DNA from 3 places in the Methylobacterium sp. WL12 genome. Region 1 is predicted to be linked to each of the others. Evidence: predicted binding sites of a transcription regulator. Region 1 holds the regulator's gene; each other region holds the start of a gene.
What was found. The regulator PhoB, encoded in region 1, activates phosphate uptake and scavenging genes when phosphate is short. The targets are predictions, from matches to a motif close to TGTCATNNANCTGTCAT.
Positions count from the first base shown of each region.

Region 2: the regulator PhoB is predicted to act here: its motif matches at 4,972-4,988, upstream of FV226_RS11210 (inorganic phosphate transporter).
Region 3: the regulator PhoB is predicted to act here: its motif matches at 1,368-1,384, upstream of FV226_RS14720 (UDP-2,3-diacylglucosamine diphosphatase).

Region 1 is NZ_VRUW01000052.1:8,265-14,365, reverse strand. It holds gene FV226_RS17970 (aminopeptidase P family protein) at 1-672, shown strand, start outside; gene FV226_RS17965 (protein-disulfide reductase DsbD domain-containing protein) at 793-2,952, shown strand; gene phoB (phosphate regulon transcriptional regulator PhoB) at 2,949-3,650, opposite strand; gene phoU (phosphate signaling complex protein PhoU) at 3,713-4,426, opposite strand; gene pstB (phosphate ABC transporter ATP-binding protein PstB) at 4,458-5,276, opposite strand; gene pstA (phosphate ABC transporter permease PstA) at 5,327-6,101, opposite strand, start outside.
Region 2 is NZ_VRUW01000023.1:5,994-12,094, forward strand. It holds gene FV226_RS11195 (hypothetical protein) at 110-358, opposite strand; gene FV226_RS11200 (carbohydrate porin) at 739-2,229, shown strand; gene FV226_RS11205 (transporter) at 2,249-3,292, opposite strand; gene FV226_RS11210 (inorganic phosphate transporter) at 3,298-4,926, opposite strand; gene FV226_RS11215 (4-oxalocrotonate tautomerase family protein) at 5,424-5,636, opposite strand; gene FV226_RS11220 (SDR family oxidoreductase) at 5,698-6,101, opposite strand, start outside.
Region 3 is NZ_VRUW01000035.1:41,121-47,221, reverse strand. It holds gene FV226_RS14725 (glycosyltransferase family 1 protein) at 1-506, opposite strand, end outside; gene FV226_RS14720 (UDP-2,3-diacylglucosamine diphosphatase) at 503-1,324, opposite strand; gene FV226_RS14715 (aminotransferase class V-fold PLP-dependent enzyme) at 2,021-3,232, shown strand; gene FV226_RS14710 (D-2-hydroxyacid dehydrogenase) at 3,375-4,313, shown strand; gene FV226_RS14705 (NADP-dependent methylenetetrahydromethanopterin/methylenetetrahydrofolate dehydrogenase) at 4,525-5,385, shown strand; gene fchA (methenyltetrahydrofolate cyclohydrolase) at 5,404-6,030, shown strand.

The DNA.
Region 1 (6,101 bases):
CCGAACGGCGCGATCGTGCATTACCGCGTCACCCGCGCCACCGACCGGCGGGCGGAGCCGGGCGAGCTGTTCCTGATCGATTCCGGCGCGCAATACCCCGACGGCACCACCGACATCACCCGCACGGTCGCGGTGGGCGCGCCGAGCGCGGAGATGCGTGATCGCTACACCCGCGTGCTGCGGGGCCACGTCGCCATCAGCCGCGCGGTCTTCCCCAAGGGCACCACAGGCGCGCAGATCGACACCCTTGCGCGCCTGCCGTTGTGGGAGGCCGGCCTCGATTTCGACCACGGCACCGGCCACGGCGTCGGCGCCTTCCTCTCGGTGCACGAGGGCCCGCAGCGCATCGCCAAGACCGGAACCGTCGCCCTGGAGGCGGGGATGATCCTCTCCAACGAGCCGGGCTACTATCGCGCCGGGGGCTACGGCATCCGCATCGAGAACCTCGTCCTCGTCGAGCCCTGCGAGGTGCCCGGCGGCGAACGCCCGGTGCTCGGCTTCGGGACCCTGACGCTGGCCCCCTACGACCGCCGCCTGATCGTGCCGGAGATGCTGAGCCCGGCCGAGCGCGCCTGGATCGACGCCTACCACGCCCACGTCCGCGACGTGCTCGACCCGGACCTCGACCCGGAGACGCGAGCCTGGCTGGAGCGGGCGACGGTGGCACTCTGAACCCAGGATCGATCCTCCGCGCGGCACCCGGACGCGCCGTCGCGATTTTACCCTCCGCCTGTTCGCGCCTATGACCAGAGCAGCGTGAAACCGTCGTGGACGGTCGCGCGAAGGGACCGCATGCTCCGTCTTCTCGCCCTCCTCCTATCGCTGCTCGCCGGGCCCGTCGCGGCCCAGGGCTTCAAGCCGCCGGCCGACCTCGTGCGGGCGAGCCTCGTGGCGGAGCCTGCGGCAGTGGCCGGCGCCACGCCGTTCACCGTGGCCATCCGCATGGCGATGAAGCCGGGCTGGCACGTCTACTGGCGCAACCCCGGCGATTCGGGCCTGCCGCCGGAGGTGACCTGGACGCTGCCGGCCGGCTTCTCGGCCTCGGCGATCCAGTGGCCGGCACCGCACCGCATCCCGATCGCGACGCTGATGAACTTCGGCTACGAGGGCGAGGCGATTTTGCTCGTGCGGGTGACGCCGCCGCCGAGCCTCGACCCGGCAGCCCCCGTGACGCTTGCGGGCAAGCTCACCTATCTCGTGTGCGAGAAGGAATGCATCCCCGGCTCGGCCGACCTCGCCCTGACCCTGCCGGTCGCCCGCGAGGCCGCGGCCGATCCGGCCAACGCCGCGCTGTTCGTGCGTGCCCGCGCCGCCCTGCCCAAGGCCTCGCCGTGGCCGGTGCGGCTGTCGAGCCAGGGCGACCGCCTCGCCCTCGACCTCGACGCGCCGGGCCTCGCCGCGGACAGGCTCCGCGCGGTGGCGTTCTTTCCCTATTCCGAGACGGCGATCGAGAACGCCGCGCCGCAGCCCTTCACCGTGGACGCGGCCGGCCTCCACCTGACGCTGACCCGCGCGACGCCCACCGACGCCGCGCCCGAGAGCCTGCCCGGCGTGCTGGCGATCGAGGAGGAGACCGGCGACGGTCTCGTCCGCCAGGCCTTCGCGCTGGGCGACGAGGCGCCGCTCGCGGCCGGCAGCGCGATGCCGAGCGTGGCGCCGGCGATCCCGCGCACCGAGCCGGCCGAGACCCTGACGCTCTGGACCGCGGCCGGCCTCGCGCTGCTGGGCGGCCTGATCCTCAACCTGATGCCCTGCGTCTTCCCGGTTCTGTCGATCAAGGTGCTCAGCTTGGTGAAGCATTCCGGCGAGGCGCCAGGGCGGGTTCGCCTGCACGGGCTCGCCTACACGGCGGGCGTGCTGGCGGCGTTCCTGGCGCTGGCCTCGCTGCTGATCGCGCTGAAGGCCGGGGGAGCCGGGATCGGCTGGGGCTTCCAGCTGCAATCGCCCACCGTGGTGGCCGCCCTGGCCTACCTGCTCTTCGCCATGGGCCTGAGCCTGTCGGGCATGCTCCACCTCGGCGGGCGGCTCGCCGGCCTCGGCGACGGGCTGACCCGGCGGGCCGGGCTCGAAGGCTCGTTCTTCACCGGCGTGCTCGCGACCGTGGTGGCGACGCCCTGCACCGCCCCCTTCATGGGCTCGGCGGTGGGCTTCGCGCTGACGCAGTCGACGGCCGCCGGCCTCGTGGTGTTCGCGAGCCTCGGCCTCGGCCTCGCCCTGCCCTTCCTGGCGTTGACCCTGTGGCCGGCGGCGCTCCGCGCCCTGCCCCGCCCGGGCGCCTGGATGGACGTGCTGAAGCAGGCGCTGGCCTTCCCGATCTACGCCACGGTCGCTTGGCTGGTCTGGGTGCTGGCCCAGCAGGTCGGGCCGCAGGGCCTGCTCGCCGCGCTGATCGGACTGGTGCTGCTCGGCTTCTCCGCCTGGGCGTGGGAACTCGGCCGCGACGCGCGCCCGGTGCGGGCGCAGCTCGCCCGCGGCCTCGCGGTGCTCGCCGTCGTCGGCGTGGCGGCGCTCGCCCTCACCCTCGACCGCGACCGGATCGCGCCGGGCGCCCAGGCCAGGGCCGAGGGCGTCGAGCCGTTCACGCAGGCGCGCCTCGACGCGCTGCTGGCCGGCGGCCGGCCGGTCTTCGTCAACATGACCGCGGCGTGGTGCATCACCTGCCAGGTCAACGAGCGCACCTCGCTCGGGACGGCGGCGGTCGGCGCAGCGATGCGCGCCCGCGACGTCACCTACCTCAAGGGCGACTGGACCAACCAGAATCCGGAGATCACCCGCCTGCTCGAGCGCCACGGCCGCAGCGGCGTGCCGCTCTACCTGCTCTACGCAGGGCCAGGCGAGCCGACGGTGCTGCCGCAGATCCTCACCGAGGGCACGATGCTGAGCGCGCTGGACGCCGTGACGGCGACGGGCCGCAGCGCGGGGCTCGACGGCGCGGGAACGAAGGTGCCCTAATCTTCGCCCGAAAACGTCTCGTCGAAGGCGTAGCCCGAGCCGCGGACGGTGCGGATCGGGTCGGTTTCGCCGGTGCGGTTCAGGGCCTTGCGCAGGCGGCCGACATGCACGTCGACGGTGCGTTCGTCGATGTAGACGTCGTGGCCCCAGACGCCGTCGAGGAGCTGCTCGCGGGAATAGACCCGGCCGGGGCTCTGCATCAGGAATTCGAGCAGCTTGAACTCGGTCGGCCCGAGATGGATCTCGCTGCCCGCCCGGCGCAGGCGGTGGCTGTCGCGGTCGAGCTCGATGTCGCCGGCCTCCAGGAGGTTCGCGACATGGGTCGGCTTGGCCCGGCGCAGCAGCGCGCGGACCCGGGCCAGGAGCTCCGGCACGGAGAACGGTTTGACGATGTAGTCGTCGGCCCCGGTCCCGAGGCCGCGGATGCGGTCGCCCTCCTCGCCGCGCGCCGTCAGCATGATGACCGGCAGGGACGCCGTCTCGCGCCGCGCCCGCACCCGGCGGCACAGCTCGATTCCCGAGAGGCCGGGCAGCATCCAGTCGAGCAGGATCAGGTCCGGCACCTGCTCCTGCAGGCGCAACTCGGCCTCGTCGCCGCGGGCGGCGGAATCGACCTCGAAGCCCTCGGCTTCGAGGTTGTAGCGCAGGAGGGTGGTGAGCGCCTCCTCGTCCTCGACGATCAGGATCCGCGTACGCATGCAGGGCACTCCCGGGCGGGCCGCCCGACTTCCTTGGCCGCCGTGAGACGCCGACAGGCGTCTCAGGCGCCGGGCGTCACCGTCGCGTAGTTCGACGCGTCGTTCTTCGGGCGGTCGCCGGCGAGGTTCTCGCCGGTGGCGAGATAGTGGATCGTCTCGGCGATGTTGGTGGTGTGGTCGCCGATGCGCTCGACGTTCTTGGCGCAGAACAGCAGGTGCGTGCAGAACGAGATGTTGCGCGGATCTTCCATCATGTACGTCAACAACTCGCGGAACAGCGAGTTGTAGAGCGCGTCGATCTCGCCGTCCCGCTCCCAGACGTTGTGGGCCGCCGAGATGTCGCGGCTGGCATAGGCGTCGAGCACGTCCTTGAGCTGCTCCTGCACCAGGTCGCTCATGTGCTGCACGCCGAGCACGATCTTCTGCGCCTGGGCCTGGTCGCTGATCGCGACGACGCGCTTGGCGATGTTCTTGGCGAGGTCGCCGATGCGCTCGAGGTCGCCCGAGACGCGGATCGCCGAGATCGTCTCGCGCAGGTCGATCGCCATCGGCTGGCGCCGGGCGATGAGCAGCACCGAGCGTTCCTCGATCTCACGCTGGAGGGTGTCGAGGCGCTTGTCGGCGAGGATCACAGCCTGGGCGAGCTGGGTGTCGCGGCGAACGAGGGCGTCGGTCGCCTCGGTCATCATCTTCTCGGCGACGCCGCCCATCTCGGAGATCGAGCGGCGCAGGTCCTCGAGGTCGGTGTCGTAGGACGTGACGATGTGGCCGGGCATGGGCTTGGTCCTCGATCGATCCGTATGCGGCTCAGCCGAAGCGGCCGGTGATGTAGTCCTGGGTCTGACGCACGGTCGGGTTCATGAAGATGCGGTTGGTCGGACCGACCTCGATGACCTCGCCGAGATACATGAAGGCGGTGAACTGCGAGATGCGCGCGGCCTGCTGCATGTTGTGGGTCACGATGACGATCGTGAACTCGCTGCGCAGCTGCTCGATCAGCTCCTCGATGCGCCCGGTCGAGATCGGGTCGAGGGCCGAGGTCGGCTCGTCGAACAAGATCACCTCGGGGCTCTGGGCCACCGTGCGGGCGATGCACAGGCGCTGCTGCTGGCCGCCGGAGAGGCCCATGCCGGACTGCTTGAGCTTGTCCTTCACCTCGTCCCACAGGGCGGCCTTGCGCAGGGCCGACTCGACGCGGCCGTCGAGCTCGGATTTCGGCAGCTTCTCGTAGAGGCGCAGGCCGAAGGCGACGTTGTCGTAGATCGACATCGGGAACGGCGTCGGCTTCTGGAACACCATGCCGATGCGCGAGCGCAGCTCGTTCAGGTCGACGTTGGCGTCGAGCACGTTCTGGCCGTCGAGCAGCACCTGGCCCTCGGCGCGCTGCTCCGGGTAGAGGCTGTAGATCCGGTTGAAGGTGCGCAGCAGGGTCGACTTCCCGCAGCCGGACGGGCCGATCAGGGCGGTGACCTGGCGGTCGTGGAAGTCGAGGTTGATGTTCTTCAGGCTATGGAACTGCCCGTAATAGAAGTTCAGCTCCCTGGCGGCGATGCGGATGGGCGCGTGCTCGTCGGCCGGGTTCCGGCCGTCGAACTGGGAAGCGCTGATCGCGGGGGCGGCGTTCATCGTCGTGTTCCTCGTGGGTGCCGGCGGCGGGTTCAGGGTCCCCATGGACATCAGCGCGCGGTCTGCGGCTTGATGACGAAGCGGGCGACGACCGAGAGCAGCAGGATCGTCATGGTGATCAGGAGCGCGCCGGCCCAGGCGAGCTGCTGCCAGTTCGGATAGGGCGAGAGCGCGAACTGGTAGATCATCACCGGCAGGTTCGCGACGCCGCCCATCAGGTCGCGGCTGAACCAAGAGTTGTTGTTGAGCGCCGTGAACAGCAGCGGCGCGGTCTCGCCGGCGATGCGGGCGAGCGCCAGGATGATGCCGGTGACGATGCCGGCAGACGCCGCCCGCCACGTCACGCTGCGGATCACCGTCGACATCGGGGCGCCGAGCGCCACGCCGGCCTCGCGCAGCGTCCCGGGGACGAGGCGCAACATGTCCTCGGTGGTGCGCACGATCACCGGCGTCGCGATGATCGCCAGCGCCACGCCGCCGGCCCAGCCCGAATAGCTCCCCATCGGCCGCACCATCAGGGTGTAGACGAACAGGCCGATCAGGATCGAGGGCGCGGAGAGCAGGATGTCGTTGAGGAAGCGGATCACCTCGGCGAGCTTCGAGCCGCGGCCGTACTCGGCGAGGTAGGTGCCGGCCATCAGGCCGATCGGCGTGGCGACGAGGATGCCGATGCCGGTGAGCACCAGGCTGCCGAGGATGGCGTTGGCGATGCCGCCGCCTTCCGAGCCCGGGCCGGGCGTCGGCTGGGTGAACAGCAGCGGCGAGAACCCGCGCGCGCCCTCGATGATCAGCATCAGGAGGATCGAGCCGAGGACGACAGCGCCG
Region 2 (6,101 bases), on a different contig from region 1:
TGGCCGGCGAGACGCGTCGGGGTAAGGCCGGCAACGTTTCCTGGCCATGACGGGGCCAGAAATGCGCACCTCACGGTTTGCGACGGACGGGCGGAGACGGGAGTGGCGGTCAGTCTCGTTCGGGTACGGCCAGCATGACCGCCGCTCGTACGGCAGCCCGCCGGAGTTCATCCCCAGCCCAGGACCGGCGCATCAGGGTGTCGGCGAAAGGGTGCTCGGCGACGGCCAATGCCGGATCGATCCGATACCCCTCGCCGAAACCGACGGGGCCACAGGACGGATCGGCGAGGTAGGCGTCCACGACGGCCGTCACATCGTCATCAACGATCCTTAGTGTGTCCAGCAGGTCCAGCGTCATCGGTCCGGGCATTGCATCGCCTTAGGACGGCTCGACGACGCTGGTAAGTCGGTTTCCCTGCCGGCCGGGCCCCGGCCTGAACACCGGGGCGATGGACCCGTAGGAGCCGAACGCATCATGCCATTCGATCAAGCCGCGCCATTGGAGGTGCGGGCCGAAGCCGCCGGGGGTGGGGCGAAGCCCTGGGCTTGGACCATCCATCGTGGGGCCACCCGATGCCTCGTCGTTCGCTCCCGTCCCGAGTACCGGGATCGGGCTGAAGCGCTGGAAGCCGGCCTGAGGGCCGCTGGCGGGGTGGGGGCCCGGCTGGGTGCCGAGGTCGTGGTGCGCGATGGTGTCCTGACCTGACCTTCGGTCTTCCATCCGGATCGGAGGCCGAGGTGCGTTCCCCATCCCGCACCATCCTTGTCGCGCTCGTCGCGCTCGCCCTATGGCCGCAGCCAAGCCCGGTCGCGGCCCAGGCCGAGGGACGCGAGGCGCAAGCCACGGCCGAACGGGTCGCGGCCGAAGGCATGGCCATCGGCTCACCGTCCGGCGCGGGTGGCGATCCGCAGACCTCGGTGGCCCAGCCCGTCTTCTCGGCGGGACGGGCCGCGGAGGTGACGACCTCGTTCCAACCCCTGCTCGGACCCTTGGGCGACCCCGGCGGATACCGCGCCTTTCTGGAGCGACACGGGATCACCTTCGGCCTGATCACGGTGGCCGAGACCTACCGCAATCTTCGCGGCGGCCTGCGGCGCGGCTCCACCGGCCTGACACTGCTCGACCTCGACGTCGACGTGGATCTCGGCACCCTGGCCGGGTGGAAGGGGGCCACGGCCCACGCCACGGTCTACCAGATCCAGGGCAGCGGCACGTCCCGCTCCCGCGTCGGCAACCTCATGACCATCAGCGAGATCGAGGCCCTGCCCGCCTCGCGCCTCTCCGAACTGTGGCTGGAGCAGAGCCTGTTCGACGACCGGCTGTTCCTCCGCGTCGGCCAGCTCTCCGCCGACACCGAGTACATGGTGAGCCAGACCAGCATCCTGTTCACCAACGGCACCTTCGGCTGGCCGGCGATCTTCGCCGCGAACATGACCGACGGGGGACCGGCCTACCCGCTTTCGGCGCCGACCATCCGCCTGAAGTACGTACCGACCCGGGAGCTCTCATTCCAGGCGAGCCTGATCGACGGCACGCCCGGCGGCGGCAACCCGCGCTTGGGGGTCGACCCGCAGCGGCGCAACCCAAACGGCACCCGCTTCCCGCTCTCCGATCCGCCGCTCGCCATCGCCGAAGTTTCGTACGCCTACAATGCCCGCCCCGGCGACACCGGCTTGCCCGGCACCGTGACGTTCGGGGGCTGGCACCGGTTCGGCCGCGTCGATGCCCTCATGCCCGACCCCGTGAGCGGACTCGGTCGAAGGGTTTCGGGAGATTCTGGAATCTACGGGGTAATCGACCAGACGGTCTATCAAGAGTCGAACGATCCCAACGACGGCGCCAGCGTGTTCCTGAGGGCTTCGGCTTCCCCCGGCGACCGCAACCTCGTGGATTTCTACCTCGACGGCGGGATCGCCTATCGCGGCCTTTTCCCCGGGCGCTCGGACGACACCCTCGGGTTCGGCGTCGGCGTCACGCACATCTCGCCCGTGGCGCGGCGGCTCGATGCGATGGCCGCCCTCCAGAGCTCGGCACCCGCCCCCCGCCGCAGCGCCGAGCTCCTGCTGGAGGCGACCTATCAGGCCGTGCTCGCTCCCGGCATCGCGCTGCAGCCGACTGTGCAGTACGTCGTCCACCCGGGGGGCGGGATCGCCAACCCCCGCGATCCCGACGGCACACGGGTGCGCAATGCCTTGGTGTTCGGCCTTCGCGCCATCACCCGCTACTGAGCCGCACGCGCTTCCTTGCTCAATCCCGCGGCGGCCGGATGCCCAGGACACGGATCAGCGCGTAGGCGACGACCGCCGAGAGGCAGGCGATGGCGATGGCCACGGTGGAGCCGGCCTCGTTCTCGGTGAGTGGCAGGCCCTTGGTGTTCATACCGAACAGCCCGGTCACGAGCGTCGGCGGCAGGAACAAAGCGGTGAGCACCGACAGCATGTAGAGCTGCCGGTTCGAGGCCTGCGCGAGATAGGAAGACAGCTCCTCCTGCATCAGCCGGCTTCGGTCCGCGAGCAGGACCATGTCGCGGTCGAGAGCATCGAGCCTCTGCGCGATCCGGGTGGCCGCGGTGATGGCCGCATCCGGGACCTCCTCGTCGGCTCCGGAGGTCTCCAACCGGTGGAAGACCGCACGCAGGCCTAGGAGCTGGCGGTGCAGCCGGACCGCGTCCCGGCGGATCGGCCCGAGCCGACGACGCTCGCCGCGGACACGCTCGTCGAGGATGTGATCCTCGATCTCGTCGAGTTCATCGGCCAGGCGGGCGCCGGTCGCGGCCATCGAGGTCACGACCCGCTCGACGATGACGTCGAGCAACTGGATCGGGGCGAGGATGCCGCGACCGTCCACGGCGGCGTCACGGGCGAGGTCCGGTCCGAGGACGGGATGCCGTCGACCGCTCGCGAGTAGGCGCGGTCCCATGACGAAATGCAGGCGACCGCCGGCGTCAATCCTGGGGCTTTCACCGGTCTCCCGGACGAGATCGGCCACGACGCCGCCGATATGGCCCGCCTCGACGATGAGGCGCTGGTGCGGATCGCTGGCGAAAGCCGCGGTGGCGAGGCGAGGCGGACCTAATCGTCCTTCGTCGATGACGGCTGGTAGGCGCGCGTCGTTCAGGTTGAAGTGCAGCCAGGTGAACGCCTCGCCGAAGCTCCCCGGGACGGACAGCGCCTCCCCGTGGTCGACGAGGTGACCGCATCCAGTCTCGTCGAAACGCATCGCCCAGAGCAGCCCCGGAAGCGCCGGCTCGTCGCACAGGCGGCGAGCGGGTGTCTCGGTCGTGACCTCCATACGGCTTAGGACAGGTGGCGCAGGATGAAGAACAGCGTGCCGGCGATCAGGATCGCGGCCGGCAGCGTCATAATCCAGGCCAGCGCCATGTTGCGCACGGTCGACATCTGCAAGCCGGAGCCGTTGGCGGCCATAGTGCCGGCGACGCCCGAGGACAGGATGTGGGTTGTCGAGACCGGCAGGCCATAGAGCTCTGCGAGGCCGATGGTGCCCGCCGCGACGATCTCGGCCGAGGCGCCCTGGGCGTAGGTCAGGTGGGTCTTGCCGATCTTCTCGCCGACGGTGACGACGATGCGCTTCCAACCGACCATCGTGCCGAGGCCGAGCGCCAGGGCGACGCAGACCTTCACCCAGCCCGGGATGTAGCGGGTGCCCTCGTTGAGGAGCTCAGTGTAGCCCTTAAGGGTCTTGGCGTCGGCCTCGGACAGGGTCGCGCCCGACTTCGGCAGCAGGCGGATCGCGTCGGAGGCGAGGTACATATCGTTACGGACGTTCGAGGTCGCCCCCGCTGGGACCTGCTGGAGCGAGCCGTAGCCCTTCACCGACGTAGCGATGTCGGTCGAGAGAGCCGAAAGCGCACCGAAGACCTCCGGCTTGTTGAGTTCCTTCGCCTTCAGCGCGTCAGCCACCGTCTTGCGGGCCTGGGCCGCGTCGGGCCGTGCCCCGCCACCGGAATAAGTCGAGAACACCTTGCTTGCGGCATCCGAGGTTTGGACGAAGGCCGGGGTCGCGTCGGCGTTCATGGTCCGGTTCAGGGCGTAGGCGGTGGGCGCGGCGCCGATCAGGATCAACATGATCAGGCCCATGCCCTTCTGGCCGTCGTTGCCGCCGTGAAAGAACGACACCAGGGTGCAAGTCAGGATCAGGACGCCGCGGATCCACAGCGGGGGCGGCGCGTCGCCCTTGGGGGCCTCGTACAGGTCCTTGCGACGGACCGTGAACTTGAGGACCAGAAGCAGGAGGGCAGCCGCAACGAAGCCGCAGATCGGGCTGAAGGCCAACGCCTTGAACACGCCGAGCGCTTGGTTCCAGTCGACGCCGGAGGTGCCGTCCTGGCCGCCCATGAGCTGGTTGGCGAGGCCGACGCCGAGCACGGACCCGATCAGGGCGTGCGAGGAGGAGTTCGGCAGGCCCATCGCCCAGGTGCCGAGGTTCCAGATGATGGCGGCGATGAGCAGGGAGAAGATCATCGCGTAGCCGGCGCCGGAGCCGACCTGGAGGATCAGCTCCACCGGCAGCAGGGTGACGATGGCGTAGGCGACGGCGCCCGAAGACAGCAGCACACCAAGGAAGTTGAAGGTGCCAGACCAGATCACCGCCACCAGGGGCGGCATCGAGTGTGTGTAGATCACGGTCGCCACCGCATTGGCGGTGTCGTGGAAGCCGTTCACGAACTCGAAGGCAAGGGCGATCAGCAGTGCGAGGCCGAGGAGGACGAAGGCGCCGACCGCCAGGGGCTCCTGGTGGACCGCGTTCATGTCAGCGATCAGGCTGAACACGGCGTAGCCGAGGCCGGCGACGAGCACGAGCAGGAAGGCGATGACGCCACCTGGATGGATGCCATGGTCCAGGCTGGGCTTGCCTGTCGCCACGTGTCCGGCTGTAGCGGCCGGTGCCATAATCGCGTCAGACATAGACACCTTTAATTTATTTTGTATCTCCGGGATTAAATTCGGTTGATGACGGTTAGGTGACAATCTAGGGCGACAAAGAGATAAAGTTATTTATCGATATATTATAATGGCGCCGTGCATTTATCGCTTGAACGGAAGCCTCCAGAAAGGCCGTCGGGCCCAAAATCGAACTTGGCCGACCAAAAATGGAGTGAACGCTTCGATCATGTTCAGCGCCACGCTGGATGACTTAGCTGAGCGCGAAGCCGATATGGATCACTATCCATGCGAACGTCCGGTTTCTCGACTTTGCTCGTCGAAAGCAGACCGTCGCAAATCCACCCAATCATATCGTAAGAGGGTTTGTGCATCCTCGGAAGCAGCCGTAGAACCTGTGTCGTATAAGCCGGGAGGCTGGCCGAAGAGTTATATTGATCTTATACATAAAGTGGTTTTGTGATAGTTTCACTAATTTCGGTTTTAGGGGGCCGCCAATCCTGTCGGCGGCCCACCTGCGATCAGTCCTTCGCGCGATATGCATCCGGTATGACGAACACTTCATCAGCTCGGGCGTAGCCGCCATCCTTGACCTCTTCGATCAAGACCATGGTATGTGTTCGAACGGCTTCGCTGAAGTAATCAACGAACAAGTTGGTCACCTTGTGGACGATCTCTTCCTTCTGCGCCCGGCTGAGCGCAGCCTCCGGGACCTTGATGTTAGCGAACGGCATCAGACTTCTCCGCGGTGGGTGAACTGAACGGTGGCGTGGTAGGCGGGCCGGCCCATTGGCCTCAGCGCTGCTTCTCGCGGGCCTTGCGGACGGCATCGTTCAAGGTCGTGACAGCCTCGTCGAAGCGGTGCTCCTCTTCGGCGTTGCGTTGAAAGGCGACGCGCTGCACGAGGATCTCAGGCGGCGTCGGCTGCTGCTGGAAAAGAGCCATGACCTCATCGATGAAGTCGGCCAACGGCAGGTAGCCTTCGCGGTTGGCTTGGCCGGGCGTCAGATCGGTCTGAACCGCCGGAGGCACCAGTTCGATCACCTCAACCCTGCCCTTCAGGACTTCGCGCAACGAAACCGTGTAGCTGTGAATGGCGGCCTTCGATGCCGAGTAGGTCGGTGTCGCCGCCAGGGGAACGAACGCTAGTCCGGAGGACACGTTGATCAGCACGGCGTCAGGGCGCGCGAGCAGATGCT
Region 3 (6,101 bases), on a different contig from region 1:
GGGCGGAACAGCTCGGTGTCGACGCCCCGCGTCCAGCGCATCAGGTTGCGGAAGCCGCGACCGGCGAGTTCGTGTTCGAGGGAGGCGGTGCTGACCATCGTGCCGCTGGCGGCTCGGTGGAAGCGCCGCAACCAGGCGTAGCTCCAGGCCTCCGGGATCGGCGCGCGGGCGGCGAGGTATTCGGGAAAACGGGTGTGGTAGCTGGTGGTGAAGGGCCGGCCCTTGGCGATGCAGAGCCGGCGCACCGCGTGGCCGATGGTGCCCTCGGTGGCGATGTGCACGTGGGTCGGGTCGATTCGCTCCCAGGCCACGCCGATTCCGCGGGCGCCGGCGAGGGCGAGGCGGATCTCGGAATAGCCCGGCATCGGCAGCGAGCGGAAGTCGCGCGGGGTCAGGAAGAACGGCTCGAAGCCGCGCGCGGGAGCGGCCTCGGCCATACGCTCCAGCGAGCGCACCACGCCGTTGACCTGCGGCGCCCAGGCGTCGGTCGCGACGAGCAGCCTCACGCGACGGCCCGGCGGTCCGGCGCCGGAAGCGCCGCACGCTCGGCCTCCGCCGCGCGGGCTCGGAGGATGGTCGGATAGTGCAGCACCTCCATGCGGCCGTCGTAATGCTCGACGAGGGCGGTGCAGGATTCGACCCAGTCGCCGGTGTTGAGGTAGCGCAACCCGTCGATGCGCCGGTCGGCGGCGTGGTGGATGTGGCCGCAGATCACCCCGTCGGCACCCTGGCGCCGGGCCTCGTCGGCGAGGAAGGTCTCGAACGCGCCAATGAAGTTGACCGCGTTCTTCACCTTCAGCTTCGCCCAGGCCGAGAGCGACCAGTAGGACAGGCCCAGCCGCCGGCGCAGCTTGTTCAGACCGGTGTTGACGAACAGCGCGACGGTGTAGGCGCCGTCGCCCAGGTGGGCGAGCCAGCGGGCGTGGCGCACCACCATATCGAACTGGTCGCCGTGGATCACGAGGTAGCGCCGCCCGTCGGCCGCCTCGTGGATGCGGCTCTCTGCGATCTCGATGCCGCCGAAGGTGGTGCCGATGTAGTTGCGCAGGAACTCGTCGTGGTTGCCCGGCACGTAGACCAGGCTCGAGCCCTTGCGCACCTTGCGCAGCAGCTTCTGCACCACGTCGTTGTGCCCCTGCGGCCAGTACCAGCCCGAGCGGAGCTGCCAGCCGTCGACGATGTCGCCGACGAGGTAGAGCGTGTCGGCGTCGTAGTCCTTCAGGAAGTCCAGCAGCAGCCCGGCCTGGCAGCCACGGGTGCCGAGGTGCAGGTCTGAGAGGAACAGGCTGCGGACGCGGGTCGTCCCTTCCGTGTCGTCGGCCACGAGCATCTCCCGGCGGTCTTCGGCCGAGCCAAACCGGAAACGCGTCTCAGTTTGATGACGGTGGAGTCCGTTCGATGCTGCGATGCAGCAAGCAACACAATGGTCGTTCGCGCGATTGTTGCAGTGCACGACAATTTTTTTTCGCCATCCGGGAAGTTTTTCCAGTTTTGCTTGTGAGGCTTCGGTGTCCATAATGGATGCAAAGCGATCACCTGCCGAAAGGCGGGCGCCGGAGACGGCCAAGGGATCGCCGACCGGAGCGGCCGGCCTCGCCTTCGTGGCGGGGCGGCCGGACGGGTCGACTTGAATCGTGGCCCGGGGCGGGACGACGGGGAGGACAGTGCCGAAGGTCGTCGGAATTCCGGCGTGCAGGATCCGCGTCGAGCGGCTTGCGCACCGGGCACGGCCGACGCAAGGAAGACGAAGGCTATCGGAGGCGACCGGCATGGATCCATGCCGCGACCGCGAGCGGTGCAAGACCGTTCCGCCGCTCCGCATCGCCCGGCGATGCGACCGACCGACGAAGCGGAAGTTCCGCGCGGGACAGCCCTCCCGCGCGCTTCCGGCCGCGCCGGTTCGGCACACCGCTCGCCAGAACGCCCACGGATCACCACACGCCCATGCGCCGCCTGCCGGCGCATCGTTCCTGACGCCGGCTTGCCGGCCAACGTATCTTGGTAATCGGAGGACACACCCATGGCTGCAACGCGGCGCCCCGGACGCAACCACCTTTTCATTCCCGGCCCGACCAACATCCCGGACCGCGTGCTGCGCGCGATGCACGTCCCCTCGGAGGACCACCGCTCGCCGGACTTCCCGGCGCTGGTGAAGCCCCTGTTCCAGGACGCCAAGATCGTGTTCGGCTCCGAGGCCGGCACGATCATCTTCTATCCGTCCTCCGGCACCGGCATCTGGGAATCGGCGCTCGCCAACACCCTCTGCCGCGGCGACAAGGTCCTGACGGCCCGCTACGGCCAGTTCAGCCACCTCTGGGTCGACATGGCCCAGCGCCTCGGGCTCGACGTGATCGTGCAGGACGAGGCCTGGGGCACCGGCGCGGACCCGGAGAAGATCGGTGAGGCCCTGCGCGCCGACACCGACCACAAGATTAAGGCCGTGATGGTCGTCCACAACGAGACGGCGACCGGCGTCACCAGCGACATCGGCGCCGTCCGCAAGGCGATCGACGCCGCCGGCCACCCGGCGCTGCTGTTCGTCGACGGCATCTCGTCGATCGGCTCGCTGCCGTTCAAGATGGACGAATGGAAGGTCGACTGCGCCATCGCCGGCTCGCAGAAGGGCTTCATGCTGCCGGCCGGCCTCGGCGTGCTCTGCGCCAGCGCCAAGGCGATCAAGATCTCCGAGGGCGGCGGCGCGGGCGGCAACGACCGTCTCGGCCACGTCTACTTCGCCTGGTCGGACCAGCTGAAGCAGAACCCCACCGGCTACTTCCCCTACACCCCGCCGCTGCCGCTGCTCTACGGCCTGCGCGAAGCTCTGACGTGCATCCGCGAAGAGGGCATCGACAACGTCTACCACCGCCACCACGTGCTCGCCGAGGCGACCCGTCAGGCCGTGGCGGCGTGGGGCCTGAAGACCTGCGCCAAGGAGCCCAAGTGGAACTCCGACACGGTGACGGCGATTCTGGCGCCCGAGGGCGTCGACGCAGCCAAGATCATCAAGCACGCCTACGACCGCTACAACCTCTCGCTGGGCGCAGGCCTCAGCCAGGTCGCGGGCAAGGTGTTCCGCATCGGCCACCTCGGCGACCTGAACGAGCTGTCGCTGCTGGGCGCGATCGCCGGCGCCGAGATGGCGATGATCGATTGCGGCGTGCACGTCACGCCGGGCTCGGGCGTCGCGGCGGCGTCGAGCTACCTGCGCGAAAACCCGCTCTCCCGCGGCTGACGACGAAGGCCATCGCGCGGGGGCGGCGACGCCCCCACGCACACCCGGACGAGAGGGGATCATCTCGAACCGGATCGGGATCGCCGCGGCCGACGCGTCGCGGGCTTGAGACCCGATCCGGCCGTCGCATGAAAGGCGTTCCATGACGAAGAAGATCGTATTCCTCGACCGCGAGTCCCTCGACGCCACGGTCCGGCCGTTCAACTTCCCGCACGACTACAAGGAATACGATTCGACCTGGACGCCGGAGGAGATCGTCTCCCGGCTGGCCGGCGCCGAGATCGCGCTGATCAACAAGGTGCCGATGCGCGCCGACACGTTGAAGCAGCTCCCCGACCTCAAGCTCATCGCGGTCGCCGCCACCGGCACCGACGTGGTCGACAAGGCCCAGGCCAAGGCTCAGGGCATCACCGTCGTCAACATCCGCAACTACGCCTTCAACACCGTGCCCGAGCACGTCATCGCGCTGATCTTCGCCCTGCGGCGGGCGATCGTGCCGTACGCCAACTCGGTGCGCCGGGGCGATTGGAACAAGTCCACCCAATTCTGCTACTTCGACTACCCGATCCACGACATCGCCGGCTCGACGCTCGGCATCGTCGGCTACGGCGCGCTCGGCAAATCGATCGGCCAGCGGGCCGAGGCGCTCGGCATGAAGGTCATCGCCTACGACGTCTTCCCGCAGGAGGGCCTCGTCGACTTCGAGACGATCCTGACCCAGTCCGACGTGATCACGCTGCACGCGCCGCTCACGCCCGAGACCCGGAACATGATCGGCGCCGAGCAGCTGGCGAAGATGAAGAAGCACGCCATCCTCATCAACACCGCTCGCGGCGGCCTCGTGGACGAGGCGGCGCTCGCCGAAGCGCTCAAGGCCGGCACGATCGGCGGCGCCGGCTTCGACGTGGTGGTGCAGGAGCCGCCCAAGGACGGCAACATCCTGTGCGACCTCGACCTGCCGAACCTCATCGTCACGCCGCACGTGGCCTGGGCGAGCAAGGAAGCGATGCAGATCCTGGCCGACCAGCTCGTCGACAACGTCGAGGCCTACGTCGCCGGCACGCCGCAGAACGTGGTCTAGGCCCCGCCGCGCGTCGGAAGTCTCACCGCGGGGCCGCAAAGCGGAGCCTGGAATCTAGACACGCAGGGGTTGTTCCAACCGTCCGCATCCGCGGCTCTGGATTCTGGGCTCGCCTTCGGCGCCCCGGAATGACGTCGCGGCGGAGGGCGCCCGAACCTCGAATTCAACACCAAACGCCAGCCGCGCCGAGACGCGGACGAGAGGACGCACCATGAAGAAGCTTCTGTTCCTGTTCGACACCGATGCGATGCCGTCCGTGTTCGACACGGTCGTCGGCTACGACGGCGGCGCCGACCACATCACCGGCTACGGAGGCGTGACCCCGGAGAACGTCGGGGCGCTGGTCGACGGCACGATCTACACCCGCGGCGGCTCCGAGAAGAAGTCGACGGCGATCTTCGTCGGTGGCGGCAACATGGCGGCCGGCGAGGCCGTTCTCGCCGCGGTGAAGAAACGCTTCTTCGGCCCGTTCCGCGTCTCGACCATGCTCGATTCGAACGGCTCGAACACCACCGCCGCAGCCGGCGTCGCATTGGTGGCGAAGGCCGCAGGCTCGCTCGAAGGCAAGAAGGCCGTCGTGCTCGCCGGCACCGGCCCCGTCGGCATGCGCTCGGCCGCGCTGCTGGCCAAGGAAGGCGCCGAGGTCGTCATCGCCGCCCGCCAGCTCGACCGGGCACAGGCTGCGGCCGACGCCGTCAACAAGCGCTTCGGCGTCGCCGTGACCGCGGCCGCCACCCCCGACGAGGCCTCGCGCGCCGAGATCGTCAAGGGCAAGAACCTCGTGTTCTCGGCCGGCGCCATCGGCATCGAGCTGCTGCCCGAATCGGCCTGGAAGGACGAGGCCTCGATCGAGTTCGTGGCCGACTACAACGCCCAGCCGCCGCTCGGCTTCGGCGGCATCGACGCCATGGACAAGGGCAAGGATCGCCACGGCAAGAAGTCGTTCGGCGCGCTGGGGATCGGCGGCCTCAAGCTGAAGCTCCACCGCGCCTGCGTCGGGCAGCTCTTCGACAGCACCGAGCAGGTGTTGGACGCCGAGGAGATCTACGCCCTCGCCAAGAAGATGGCCTGAACAAAGGGAGTGGGGCGCATGGCCGAGCACGATACGATCGCCACCTTCCTCGACGGGCTGGCCAGCGCCGCCCCGACCCCCGGCGGCGGCGGTGCCGCCGCCATCTCCGGCGCCATGGGCGCAGCCCTGGTCTCGATGGTGTGCAACCTCACCATCGGCAAGAAGAAGTACGTCGAGGTCGAGGCCGAGCTGAAGGACATGCTCACGCAGTCCGAGGCTTTGCGGGCGCAGCTTACCGGCATGATCGCCGAGGACGTCGCCGCCTTCGACGCGGTGATGGGCGCCTACGGGCTCCCGAAGGCGACCGACGAGGAGAAGGCCGCCCGGGCGGAGAAGATCCAGGCGGCGCTCAAGGTCGCCACCGACGTTCCGCTCGCCTGCTGCCGCGCCTGCCGCGCGGTGATCGACCTCGCCGAGGTGGTGGCCGACAAGGGCAACCTCAACGTCATCTCGGATGCGGGCGTGGCCGTGCTCTCGGCCCATGCCGGCCTGCGCAGCGCCGCCCTCAACGTCTACGTCAACGCGAAGGGTCTCGACGACCGCGACTTCGCGGACGCACGCCTGAAGGAACTCGAAGGGCTGCTCGGCGACGCCGGCGACCTCAACGAGAAGGTCTACGACGTGGTCAAGGCCAAGGTGAACTGAGGCGCGTCCGGGTCGGCGGCGTTCTCACGGAAGCCGTCGATCCGATGCCGCGTGGTTCGCGACCCGTCGCG